One region of the Paraclostridium dentum genome, then DNA from elsewhere that is predicted to be linked to it. Evidence: a T-box and tRNA genes for the amino acid it is inferred to sense, from the RefSeq annotation. Region 1 holds a T-box; the other holds one or more tRNA genes.
What was found. A T-box is a leader RNA that pairs with one kind of tRNA and senses whether it is charged. The one in region 1 lies ahead of asnS (asparagine--tRNA ligase), so its partner is inferred to be a tRNA-Asn.

Region 1 (5,869 bases):
ATAAGATATGTATTAGATGTGGCAAAGAAAGAAAATAAGAATATGATAATAAACTTAACTATAGGATTAATTTCTAAATCTATAGTTGAGTCGACTATGTTATCTACATTTAATGAACTATCTAATCCAGGAACTATAGTAGTAAGTGGAGCGGGAAATGAAGGAAATACAGATATTCATTATCGAGGAAATGTAAAAAATAAAGTAGAAGATATAATTATACAAGTTGGGGATCAAACAAACTTAGACATAACATTAGTTGTAAATGGACCTGATAAAATTGGAGCAATTTTGATATCTCCATCAGGCGAAATGAGTTATAAAATTATGTATACACCTGAATATTACACATATAAAGGAAAATTTAATCTAGAAAATACGCCTTATGAGATGAGGCTATCTTATCCTTGGCTAGAATCAGGAAATGAGGAGTTAACGATAAGTTTATATGATATAAAACCTGGTATATGGACACTTAGATTGATTCCTGAATTTACAATAGAAGGAAACTATGATGTTTATTTACCGAATAAAAATATAATTTCTGAAGAAACAAGATTTTCAGATCCTGCATCAGAAGCTACTATAACTATGTATGCAGCATCTGAAAATGTAATAACTATAGGAGCTTACAATGATAAAACTGATAGCATTTGGATAGGATCCTCAAAAGGTCCTGTAAAGTTAAGCCTTATTAAACCAGATATAGTTGCTCCTGGAGTAGATATAATATCAACTTATATAAATAGTTCATACAACACATCTATTGGCACTGGAGTAAGCTCTTCTATAGTAAGTGGAGTATTGGCAATTATGTTTGAATATATAACTTCAGAGTACGAATTTGCTCAAGAACTATTGACAGTACAACCATTAAAAACATATTTAATGTTAGGTGCTACTAAAAAAGACATATATATATACCCAAATATTACCCAAGGATATGGAATATTAAATTTGAAAAATACTATAGTGGAAATTGCAAATAACTTCGAATAAGATGAATTTTATATAATATAATGTAAAAACTAATTACAAAATGAAAAAGAGGTGATTAGTATGACAAATGAAAAAAGTAAACCATTAAATGGAGAAGGAAATAAAAGATTAAAGGCTCATAGACCTGTAAACAATGAATATACAGCAGCATGGGCAGGGACTAAAGAGTTAAAAGACAATAGCAATGTATCTATACCATCGTTAAATAATGTGGAAGAAGCTAAAGATTGGGTAGATAATGGAAGTAAGTTATAAGTAAAAAAATGCTACTTAATTTAATTAAGTAGCGTTTTTTATTCATTTTTTACTCACTAGGTACTAGTATATATTCACCTGATTTTATATTATAATCACTAGAAATAATATCTATATTTTCTTTATAAACAACTTTTCTAAAATCATCAATGTCTTTTATATTTGTATTGTAAGATTTTATTATATCATCTATAGTTTCACCTGAGTTGACTAAGTGCTTTACAAGGTGACGCCCATCCATAACCTTCTTATAGGCTTTGGTATAAGAAAGTTCAGTTAAATCATTAAAAGCAGGTACATTTTCAGATAAATAATTTACAGAAGTATCTAAACAAGTTATGTAATTATATATAGCTTCTTTGAAAACTTGAGACAAAGATGTGCAATCATCAACCACAGGGCCTATGAATAATAATACAACTAAAATTAATAATACATATTTCATGTAAAACAACCTCCTACATAGGAGTATTATAAAATTTGTGAAAAATATACAAATTTTATGAAAAATAAAACATTGACTAGAAAAATATAAGTTGGTATAATCTTAGTAATAATTGAAATAATATAAAAATAAAGACAGTGAAGAGAAGAGTAGATATAAAATGTAGTTACAGCGATTTGAGGATGGTGAAAGCTCAATACGAAGTTTATATTGAAGAACATCTCAGAGTCTCTAACCGAAATTTAAGAGAGTAGGCTTAGACGGAAGGTCCCGTTATAGACCATAAGCAATGCTTAGCTAAGAGGCCATTTTTATGGCAATTAGGGTGGTACCGCGATAGTAATAGTCTTTCGTCCCTTTATTTGGGATGAAGGGCTTTTTTTAATATTTAAATTTAATTTTTAGGAGGACATAAAATGCAAAGAGATTTTATAGAAATTAAAGATCTTTACAGAAACAAAGAAGAATATATCGGTAAAAGTGTAAAAGTAGCTGGATGGATAAGAACATCTAGAGCATCTAAAAATTTCGGATTTATAGAATTAAATGACGGAAGTTTCTTTAAAAATATGCAAGTAGTAATTTCAGATGAGAAGTTAGAAAACTTCAAAGAAATAACTAAGCTTCCAATAAGTTCATCAATACTAGTTGAAGGTGAGCTTGTATCAACAGAAGGGGCAAAACAACCTGTAGAAATACATGCAACTAATATTGAACTAGAAGGAGAATCAGATAGTTCATATCCATTACAAAAGAAAAGACATACTTTAGAGTATTTAAGAACGATAGCTCATTTAAGACCTAGAAGTAACACTTTTTCAGCAGTGTTCAGAGTAAGAAGTTTAGCAGCTTATGCTATACACAAGTTCTTCCAAGATAGAAACTTCGTATATGCACATTCACCAATTATAACAGGAAGTGACTGTGAAGGTGCTGGAGAAATGTTTAGAATAACAACTATGGATTTAAACAGCATACCTAAAAATGAAGAAGGTGCAATAGATTACTCTAAAGACTTCTTTGGAAAAGAAGCTAACCTAACAGTTAGTGGACAATTAAATGCTGAAATAATGGCACTTGCATTTAGAAATGTTTATACATTTGGACCAACATTTAGAGCAGAAAATTCATTCACACAAAGACATGCATCAGAGTTTTGGATGATAGAGCCTGAAATAGTATTTGCTGACTTAGAAGATAACATGGAACTTGCAGAAGATATGATAAAATATGTTATAAGCTATGTTATGGAACATGCTCCAGAAGAAATGGAATTCTTCAATAGTTTCATAGATAAAGGATTAATAGAAAGATTAAATAATGTAGTAAACTCTGAATTTACTAGAATAACATATACTAAAGCTGTAGAAATGTTACAAGAATCAGGTCATGAGTTTGAATATCCAGTTCAATGGGGAGACGACCTTCAAACAGAGCATGAAAGATACTTAACAGAACAAGTATTTAAAGCTCCTGTATTTGTTACAGATTATCCAAAAGACATAAAAGCATTCTATATGAGAATGAATGAAGATGGAAAAACTGTTAGAGCTATGGACCTTTTAGTTCCTGGTGTAGGAGAAATAGTTGGAGGATCTCAAAGAGAAGAGAGACATGATGTATTATTAGATAGAATAAAAGAAATGAATTTAAATGAAGAAGATTACTGGTGGTATTTAGAATTAAGAAAATATGGAACAGCTACTCACTCAGGATTTGGATTAGGATTTGAGAGAATAATAATGTATATGACTGGTATGGCAAACATAAGAGACGTAATACCATTCCCTAGAACTCCGAAAAATGCAGAATTCTAATTTTATGTAATATAACAAAATTTTATTATATATACAAAAGCCCTTAGATATTATCTAAGGGCTTTTAACATTTAAATTAAAATCAAAATATATGATAATATAGTAGTTTAATGGAAAATATAAATTAAATATAAGCTAAATTTCAATATGTAGACATTAAAACTTTATTAGAATATAATAGTAATAAGGTTAAAAGATAAAGGTTAATCAGGAGGTAAAGCGATGTCAGACGATAGAATAATTGATTTTAATGAATTAAAAAATAAAGTAAAAGATTCTGATGTAGATAAGTTTGAACAATATATATATACTCTTTATAATTCAGTAATGAGTGGGAGTATGAGCATGGTGGAGTTTTCTAAAAAAATAATGGAATATATGAATGAAAATAATATATCTCAAGAAAAATTTATAAATATTCAAAAGAAATTTATGGAGAGATATGGAATGGATTCTTCTGAAATTGATGAGCAATTAAAAAACCTTGGTATAGATCCTAAAAATATAGATTTAAGCAATATGGACAATGTCAATTTTGAGGAAATAAAAAAAAGTATAGGATTTTACGAAAAATATAATTATAAGATAAAACCAAAGGCTTCTGTAGAAACATATATAAAAAATGACCATAATGATATAAGGATTATATTTGACCAAGAACAAGTTACTTTAATAAGTCAAGGGAAGATAAATCTTGTTGATGCAGAGCTTAATGAACTTTTACTATCATACAAAAATTCACTAGATAAGACTATAAATATAACTATGTGTGAAAACATAACAGAATATGATTATTAAAAAAAGAGATAGGAATTATCCTATCTCTTTTTTTAATGTTCAGAAAGACCACTCTCGCTGAATTTTTCATTAAATTTATGATAAATTTTGTTTATAGGTTTTTTCAGTGGTAATGCAATTATAAGAGAAATTACTATATAGAATGTTAGAATAGCTAAATCTCTATATAATACAGGCGTATAAACCCCACCAACAGATTCTCTTAACATAGAAATTGAATAAGTAAATGGTAGATATGGATTTACCATTTGGAAAAACTTAGGTGTAACTTCTATTGGGAATGTACCACCTGAACCAGCTACTTGTATAACTAAAAGTATAATTCCCATAGCTTTACCCATATTACCGAATACAGAAAGTAGAGAATAAACAATAGCTGTAAATACTATACTTGTAAATATAGAACCTAATACTAGTAGAACTGGATCTACAGGTTTTACACCAAGTACATAAATGTCTCCTAGACTTACTATTAATGCTTGGACTATTGCAATTGATACAAATGTAAGACCTCTACCAAAATAAACCTCATAAGATTTATAATTTCCATGAACCTCAGCAGATAAAAGTGAAGATAATAAAAGTAATCCAACCCATAATGATAATACTGTATAGAATGGAGTCATAGCTGATCCATAATTTTCTATTGGATATAACTTATTTTCTTTAACCGTAACAGGTTCTTTTAAGAAGTTCTTTTTAGATACTATATCATTTTTAAGTAATTTAACTAAATCATTAAGATTTTCTTCATCATTTACTTTTTTAACTGCATCAGTAAGTTCATTAACCATACTTTCAACTTTAGGTAATTTTTCTTTAGCGTAGTTAATTCCTTCAAGACCTTTATCTGATAACTTAAGTGTAGTATTTAGTATATCTTCAGCCTGAGGAAGCTTATTTTCAGCCTCTTGAAGTGTTTTTATAACATCATCACTAACAGAATATCCTTTTTCAAATATATCATTTATAGGGCCTGAAACTTTACCATCAAAATTATTATATAATGAAGATGTAATTGACTGTATATCAGATCCTATTTTTAAGACATTACCTAAAACATCATCAGCAGGTGTCTGTCCACTTTGAATTTGACTCTTTATTGAGCTTAACGAATTCATACCTTGAGTTAATTTTGAATCTAAATCCTTTAATCTGTTTATAGTATCAGTTAAAGGATGGTTTTGAGTAAGGTTATTTAATTTAGTTAAAAACTCTAAAACAGAATTATTTATAGTTGCTAAATTATGTAACTTACTTGATAGATTATCTATTAACATTATAGCATCATCAGAACCATTCTTTATTGCATTGTTAAGTGCATTTGCAGTATCCATAATAGAGTTAGATATATCATTCATTAAGCCTATATCATTCTTTATTATAGGAGCAACTTTATTTATACTATCTTGAGAACTCTTTAAAAACTTTTGAACATCAGCTGACAATCCTTGAGCTTGGTTTATAGTATTTTTTATTAAAGGTAAATCTTTTTGAATATCTTTAACTAAATCGGTAGCTTTAACAACACCATTAGATGCAAGATTTATTGTTT
Region 2 (5,869 bases), 350 kb from region 1:
TTGTCCAAAATGTGGAAGACCTCTAAAAAAAGATGGTCATGATATACCGTTTGAAGTTTTCTTAGGATTTGAAGGAGATAAAGAACCGGATATAGACTTAAACTTCTCTGGTGATTATCAGCCAATAATTCATAAATATACAGAGGAACTATTTGGTGAAGGGTATGTTTATAGAGCTGGAACTATAGGTACAGTAGCAGAAAAAACCGCATTTGGATATGCTAAAAAATATATAGAGGAAAATAATATAAACACTACTTCAGCGGAAGCATTAAGGTTAGCAAATGGATGTACAGGAGTAAAAAGAACATCAGGTCAACATCCTGGTGGAGTTATGGTTGTTCCTCATTATAAAGATGTGTATGATTTTACACCTATACAATATCCTGCAAATGATACTTCATGTGGAGTAATAACTACTCATTTTGACTATCACTCTATAAGTGGTAGAATACTTAAATTAGATATACTAGGGCACGATGTGCCTACCATAATAAGAATGCTTGAAGATATAACAGGAATAGATGCTACAACAATACCATTAGATGATAAAGAAACTATGTCATTATTTACATCAACAGATGCATTAGGAGTAACACCAGAAGAAATAAATTGTCCAATAGGGTCTCTAGCAATACCAGAGTTTGGAACTAAGTTTGTTAGACAAATGTTACTTGATACCAAGCCAACTACATTTGCAGAGCTTGTTCGTATATCTGGGCTTTCTCATGGTACTGACGTTTGGCTAAATAATGCGCAAGAGTTAGTTCAAAAGGAAATAGTAGGTCTTAAGGATGTTATATCTACTCGTGACGATATAATGAACTACCTTATATTTAAAGGATTACCTCCTAAAATGGCCTTTACAATAATGGAAAGTGTTAGAAAAGGTAGAGGGTTAAAACCTGAGCATATAGAAGAAATGGAGAAAAATGATGTCCCAGAGTGGTATATATGGTCATGCCAGCAAATTAAATACATGTTCCCTAAAGCGCATGCTGTTGCATATGTAATGATGTCATTTAGGCTTGCATATTGCAAGGTTCATTATCCAGAAGCTTTTTATGCAACTTATTTTACAACTAAGGCAGAAGATTTTGACGCAGATTTAATTGTAAAAGGATTAGGGGCGATAAAATCAAAGATAAGAGAAATTGAAGAATTAGGAAATGAAGCAACTACTAAAGAAAAAAATATGCTAACAGTTTTAGAAGTTGCTCTTGAAATGTATGCAAGAGGTATAAATATAATACCAGTTGATATATATAAATCGGATGCTAAAAATTTCCAAGTTGTAGGTGAAAAAACTTTATTACCACCTATGATAGCTCTACAAGGGGTGGGAGAGAATGCAGCAATAAATATTCAAAATGAAAGGGATAATGGAGAATTTATATCTAAAGAAGATCTTAGAAAGAGAACTAAAATTTCAAAAACTGTAATTGAAACTTTAACAAATCATGGATCTTTAGAAAATATGAGTGATAAGAATCAATTATCATTATTCTAATAAATAGGATTATAACTTATGGAAACTTGTGAGTTATAATCCTATTTGTACATATGAGGACTTTGAGTATATAATTAAAATGAATATAAAAAAGGGGGAATTATTATGAATACAAACTTAATTTCGTTGATTATAGGGATTTGTGATGTTTTAATAATTTTTATTTGCTTAAAAATATCGAAAAAAATATTTCCGGGGAAAAATAAGGAGTTTAATAAAAGTAAAAGTGGGTTTTTAGTAAAAAAAAGTATGGTGAGTTGTATATGCATGATTTTAGGATTTGTTTTAGTGAAAAGTGTTATAATATCAAATTGGATTTTATATTTACATATAGTTCCATCAAAAAATATTTTTAATACATATATGCAAAATGCTACTATCATAAATACGATAGTAATTAGTATTCAAGTTATTATAATAGGTCCTATAATTGAAGAATTAATCTTTAGAAAAATTTTACTTGGAAAGCTATTAGAAAAATTTATTAATAGACCTATAAAAGCTATAGTATATTCAGCTTTAATATTTGGAATTGTTCATTTAAATATTATACAAGGTGTAGCTGCATTTGGAGGAGGAATAATATTAGGTTTAATTTATTATTATACTAAATCTATTAAAGCAACTATATTTGCCCATATATTAAATAATTTTTTAATTATAATACCAAATCCAATAGGCTTATGGATGAATGTAATATATTTAATAGTAGGATTTTATCTAATTAAAAAAGCAAATGATAAACTGAAATTATGTACATGTTAAGTGTCGAAAAAAATCGAAAGAAAAAGTGAAAAAATTAATAAAAAAGGTTAACAAAATTTAAAAAACATAATATAATAATACTGTAAGAAATGAGGCGACATAGCCAAGTGGTAAGGCAGTGGACTGCAACTCCTTGATCCCCAGTTCGAATCTGGGTGTCGCCTCCAAAATAAAATGGGAATATAGCTCAGTTGGTAGAGCAATTGACTGTTAATCAATGGGTCACAGGTTCGAGTCCTGTTATTCCCGCCATATATGCTAGTGTGGCTCAACGGTAGAGCAGCTGACTTGTAATCAGCAGGTTGTAGGTTCGATTCCTATCACTAGCTCCAATTATAGACAAGCTAATAATAGCTTGTTTTTTTTGTGTTAAAAAAGTAGAAAATAGTTGGATTTTATTATATACTAAGTATTAGCACCAAGTGATAAAATGGGAGGAATTAATGAAAAAATCAATTATAGTAGTATTTTTAATCAGTTTAGTTTTATTAATAGGGTCTTGTGTAGTAGGGTATTTAGTGTATGATGGGTCTGTTGGATCTAGTCAAAAAATAAAAAATGAAGATATAGTAGAAGTTTTTTCACATAGAGAAAGTAAGCCTTTAGATAAGTTAAAAAAATATAAGTACGAAGATGTTTTTATAAACTCACCTGAAAATGGATACAAAATAGAAGGCAAATTTATAAAGTCAAATACACCTACCGATAAAAGTATAATCTTAGTTCATGGAATTGAAAGTAATTATTATGAATATCTAGAAAAAGCATATGAATATCTAGAGCATGGTTATAATGTAATGCTATATAACCAAAGACATACAGGCCATACTGGTGGAAATGATTATACGTTTGGACTTTATGAAAGATATGATTTGGAAAATGTAGCCAAGTTTGTGAAACAAAAATACCCAAATGGACTATTAGGGGCTCATGGACATTCAATGGGGGCTGCAACTGTTGTTATGCATTCAGAAATCAATGAAAAAAATAAGTATGTAGATTTTTATATAGCGGATTCTCCTTATCATGAGATGCAAGATGCGATAAGGCTAGGGATTGAAGATGAAAATATACCTCTATTACCTGTTGGGTATGCTAAATTTATGGGGAATTTATATACAAAAGTTAAATCTGGGTTTAGCTATGAAGACGTAAAGCCATATAAAGCTGTTCAGTATATTACAACTCCTATGTTTTTAATACATGGAAAAGAGGATAAAGTATGTTCTCCAAATAGTAGTAAAATAATTTATGACAATATACCTCATAACAAGAAAGAGTTATGGTTAATCGATGGAGTTCAACATGTTAATGGATATGATATATTAGGAAAAGAATATTTTGATAGAATATATAAATTTATTGATAATGAAGTTCAAAAAAATTAAATTTTAAGCTATTAAAAATAGGATAAAACATTGAATAATACTAGAAAGTTTGCAAATAAAAACAATGTATGGTATTATAGTATATAAAATAGTATAAAATGTAAAAACTAAGAGTGAGACGGAAAGTTCTCACTCTTTTATTTATAGTGCTTATAGACTATAAAATAACAACTGAATAGGAGGTAAGTCGAATGAAAAAAAGTACAGAAGCAATGATAGAAGAATTAGTACTTCCAATAACTAATGAAAATAACATCGAAATCGTTGATGTTGAATATGTTAAAGAAGCGGGCGAATATTACTTAAGAATATTTATAGATAAAGATGGGGGTGTATCTTTAAACGACTGTGAAGTTGTAACTAGAGCTATAAACCCTATATTAGATGAAAAAGATCCGATAAAAGAAAACTACTTCTTAGAAGTATCTTCACCAGGACTTGATAGACCACTTAAAAAAGAAAAAGACTTTGTAAGATATGCTGGTAGAGATGTAGAAGTTAAATTATATAAACCTATAAATGGATTAAAACATTTTGAAGCGGAATTAGTTGAACTAGCTGAAAATAAAGTAGTTAAATTAATAGTAGACGGTGAAGAGATGGAATTTGATAAAAAAGATATAGCACTTATAAGACTTGCTGTAAAATTCTAATTAAAACTTAATATAGAAAAATAGGAGGATAAAGAAATGAACCACGAGTTTGTAGACGCATTAGAAGAATTAGAAAAAGATAGAGGAATAGATAAAGAAATACTTATAGATACTATAGAACAAGCATTATTAACTGCTTATAAAAAGAACTTTGGATCGGCTCAAAATGTTAGAGTATATTTTGATAGAGAAAAAGGAGATGTAAAGGTTTACTCTCAAAGGATAGTTGTTGACTCAGAAGATATATATGATACTTTCTTAGAAATTGAAATAGATGAGGCTAGAGAAATAAGCCCTAACTATGAAATTGGTGATATAATAGAAAATGAGATAACTACTACAGAATTCGGAAGAATAGCAGCTCAAACTGCAAAGCAAGTAGTTGTTCAAAGAATAAGAGAAGCTGAAAGAGATATAGTGTATAATGAGTTTATAGACAAACAAGATGAAATAGTTACTGGAGAGGTTGCTAGAGTAAACAAAAACATAGTGCATGTAAATCTTGGAAGAATAGAAGCTATAATGACTCAAGCGGAGCAAATACCAGGAGAGCATTATCAAGCAGGACAAAAAATAAAGGTTTATATATTAGAAGTGAAGAAAACTAATAAAGGACCTCAAATAAGTGTTTCAAGAAGTCATCCAGGTTTAGTTAAGAGACTATTTGAAATGGAAGTTCCAGAAATATTTGAAGGAACTGTTCAAGTTAAAAGTATTGCAAGAGAAGCTGGATCTAGAACTAAGATGGCAGTTAGCTCAGTAGATGAAAATATAGATCCAATAGGAGCATGTGTTGGACCTAAAGGATCAAGAGTTAAAAATATAGTTGATGAACTAGGCGATGAAAAGATAGATATAATCAAGTACAGTGAAAACCCAGTTGAATTTATATCAGCAGCTCTAAGCCCATCAAAAGTTATGTCTGTAGATGTAAATGAAGAAGAAAAGAGCGCTTTAGTTATAGTTCCAGATTATCAATTATCACTTGCTATAGGTAAAGAAGGTCAAAATGCTAGACTTGCAGCTAAGTTAACTAACTGGAAAATCGATATAAAAAGTGAAACTCAAGCAGCTAAAGAAGCAGCAAATCAAGATGAACTAGATGCTTAGATATAAGGAGTGATACATTTGCAAAAGGTAAAAAAAGTTCCTCAGAGAAAGTGTATAGCTTGTCAAGATAGAGACAATAAAAAAGAGTTAATAAGAATTGTTAAAAATAAAGAAGGACATATATTTTTAGATAAAACAGGAAAAGCAAACGGTAGAGGTGCATATATTTGTAACTGTAGCGAATGTTTAAAAAAAGCTATTAAAAGCAATGCCCTAAGTAGAGCTTTCAAAATGGAAATTCCTGAAGAAGTGTATGAATCACTAATTAAGGAGATTGAAGATAATGAATAATAATGAAGCAAAAATTTATTCTTTTCTAGGTCTCGCACAGCGCGCAGGTAAACTAGTATCGGGTGATGATTCAACTATGCTTGAAATTAAAAAAAATAGGGTAAAACTAGTTATAGTAGCAGATGATGCTTCGAATAACACGAAAAAGTTAT

Region 2: it has a tRNA-Asn gene. The T-box ahead of asnS (asparagine--tRNA ligase) is inferred to sense a tRNA for this amino acid. The anticodon was not compared.

What each region holds. Positions count from the first base shown of each region.
Region 1 covers NZ_CP183813.1:1,127,809-1,133,677, forward strand. The annotation lists gene cspC (bile acid germinant receptor pseudoprotease CspC) at 1-999, shown strand, start outside; gene ACN6I1_RS04950 (DUF3787 domain-containing protein) at 1,060-1,254, shown strand; gene ACN6I1_RS04955 (hypothetical protein) at 1,304-1,699, opposite strand; T-box leader at 1,828-2,060, shown strand; gene asnS (asparagine--tRNA ligase) at 2,116-3,516, shown strand; gene ACN6I1_RS04965 (DUF3867 domain-containing protein) at 3,739-4,314, shown strand; gene ACN6I1_RS04970 (YhgE/Pip family protein) at 4,347-5,869, opposite strand, start outside.
Region 2 covers NZ_CP183813.1:774,294-780,162, forward strand. The annotation lists gene ACN6I1_RS03405 (PolC-type DNA polymerase III) at 1-1,510, shown strand, start outside; gene ACN6I1_RS03410 (CPBP family intramembrane glutamic endopeptidase) at 1,616-2,275, shown strand; tRNA gene ACN6I1_RS03415 (tRNA-Cys) at 2,369-2,442, shown strand; tRNA gene ACN6I1_RS03420 (tRNA-Asn) at 2,452-2,527, shown strand; tRNA gene ACN6I1_RS03425 (tRNA-Thr) at 2,533-2,607, shown strand; gene ACN6I1_RS03430 (alpha/beta hydrolase) at 2,719-3,663, shown strand; gene rimP (ribosome maturation factor RimP) at 3,855-4,316, shown strand; gene nusA (transcription termination factor NusA) at 4,353-5,426, shown strand; gene rnpM (RNase P modulator RnpM) at 5,445-5,717, shown strand; gene ACN6I1_RS03450 (L7Ae/L30e/S12e/Gadd45 family ribosomal protein) at 5,710-5,869, shown strand, end outside.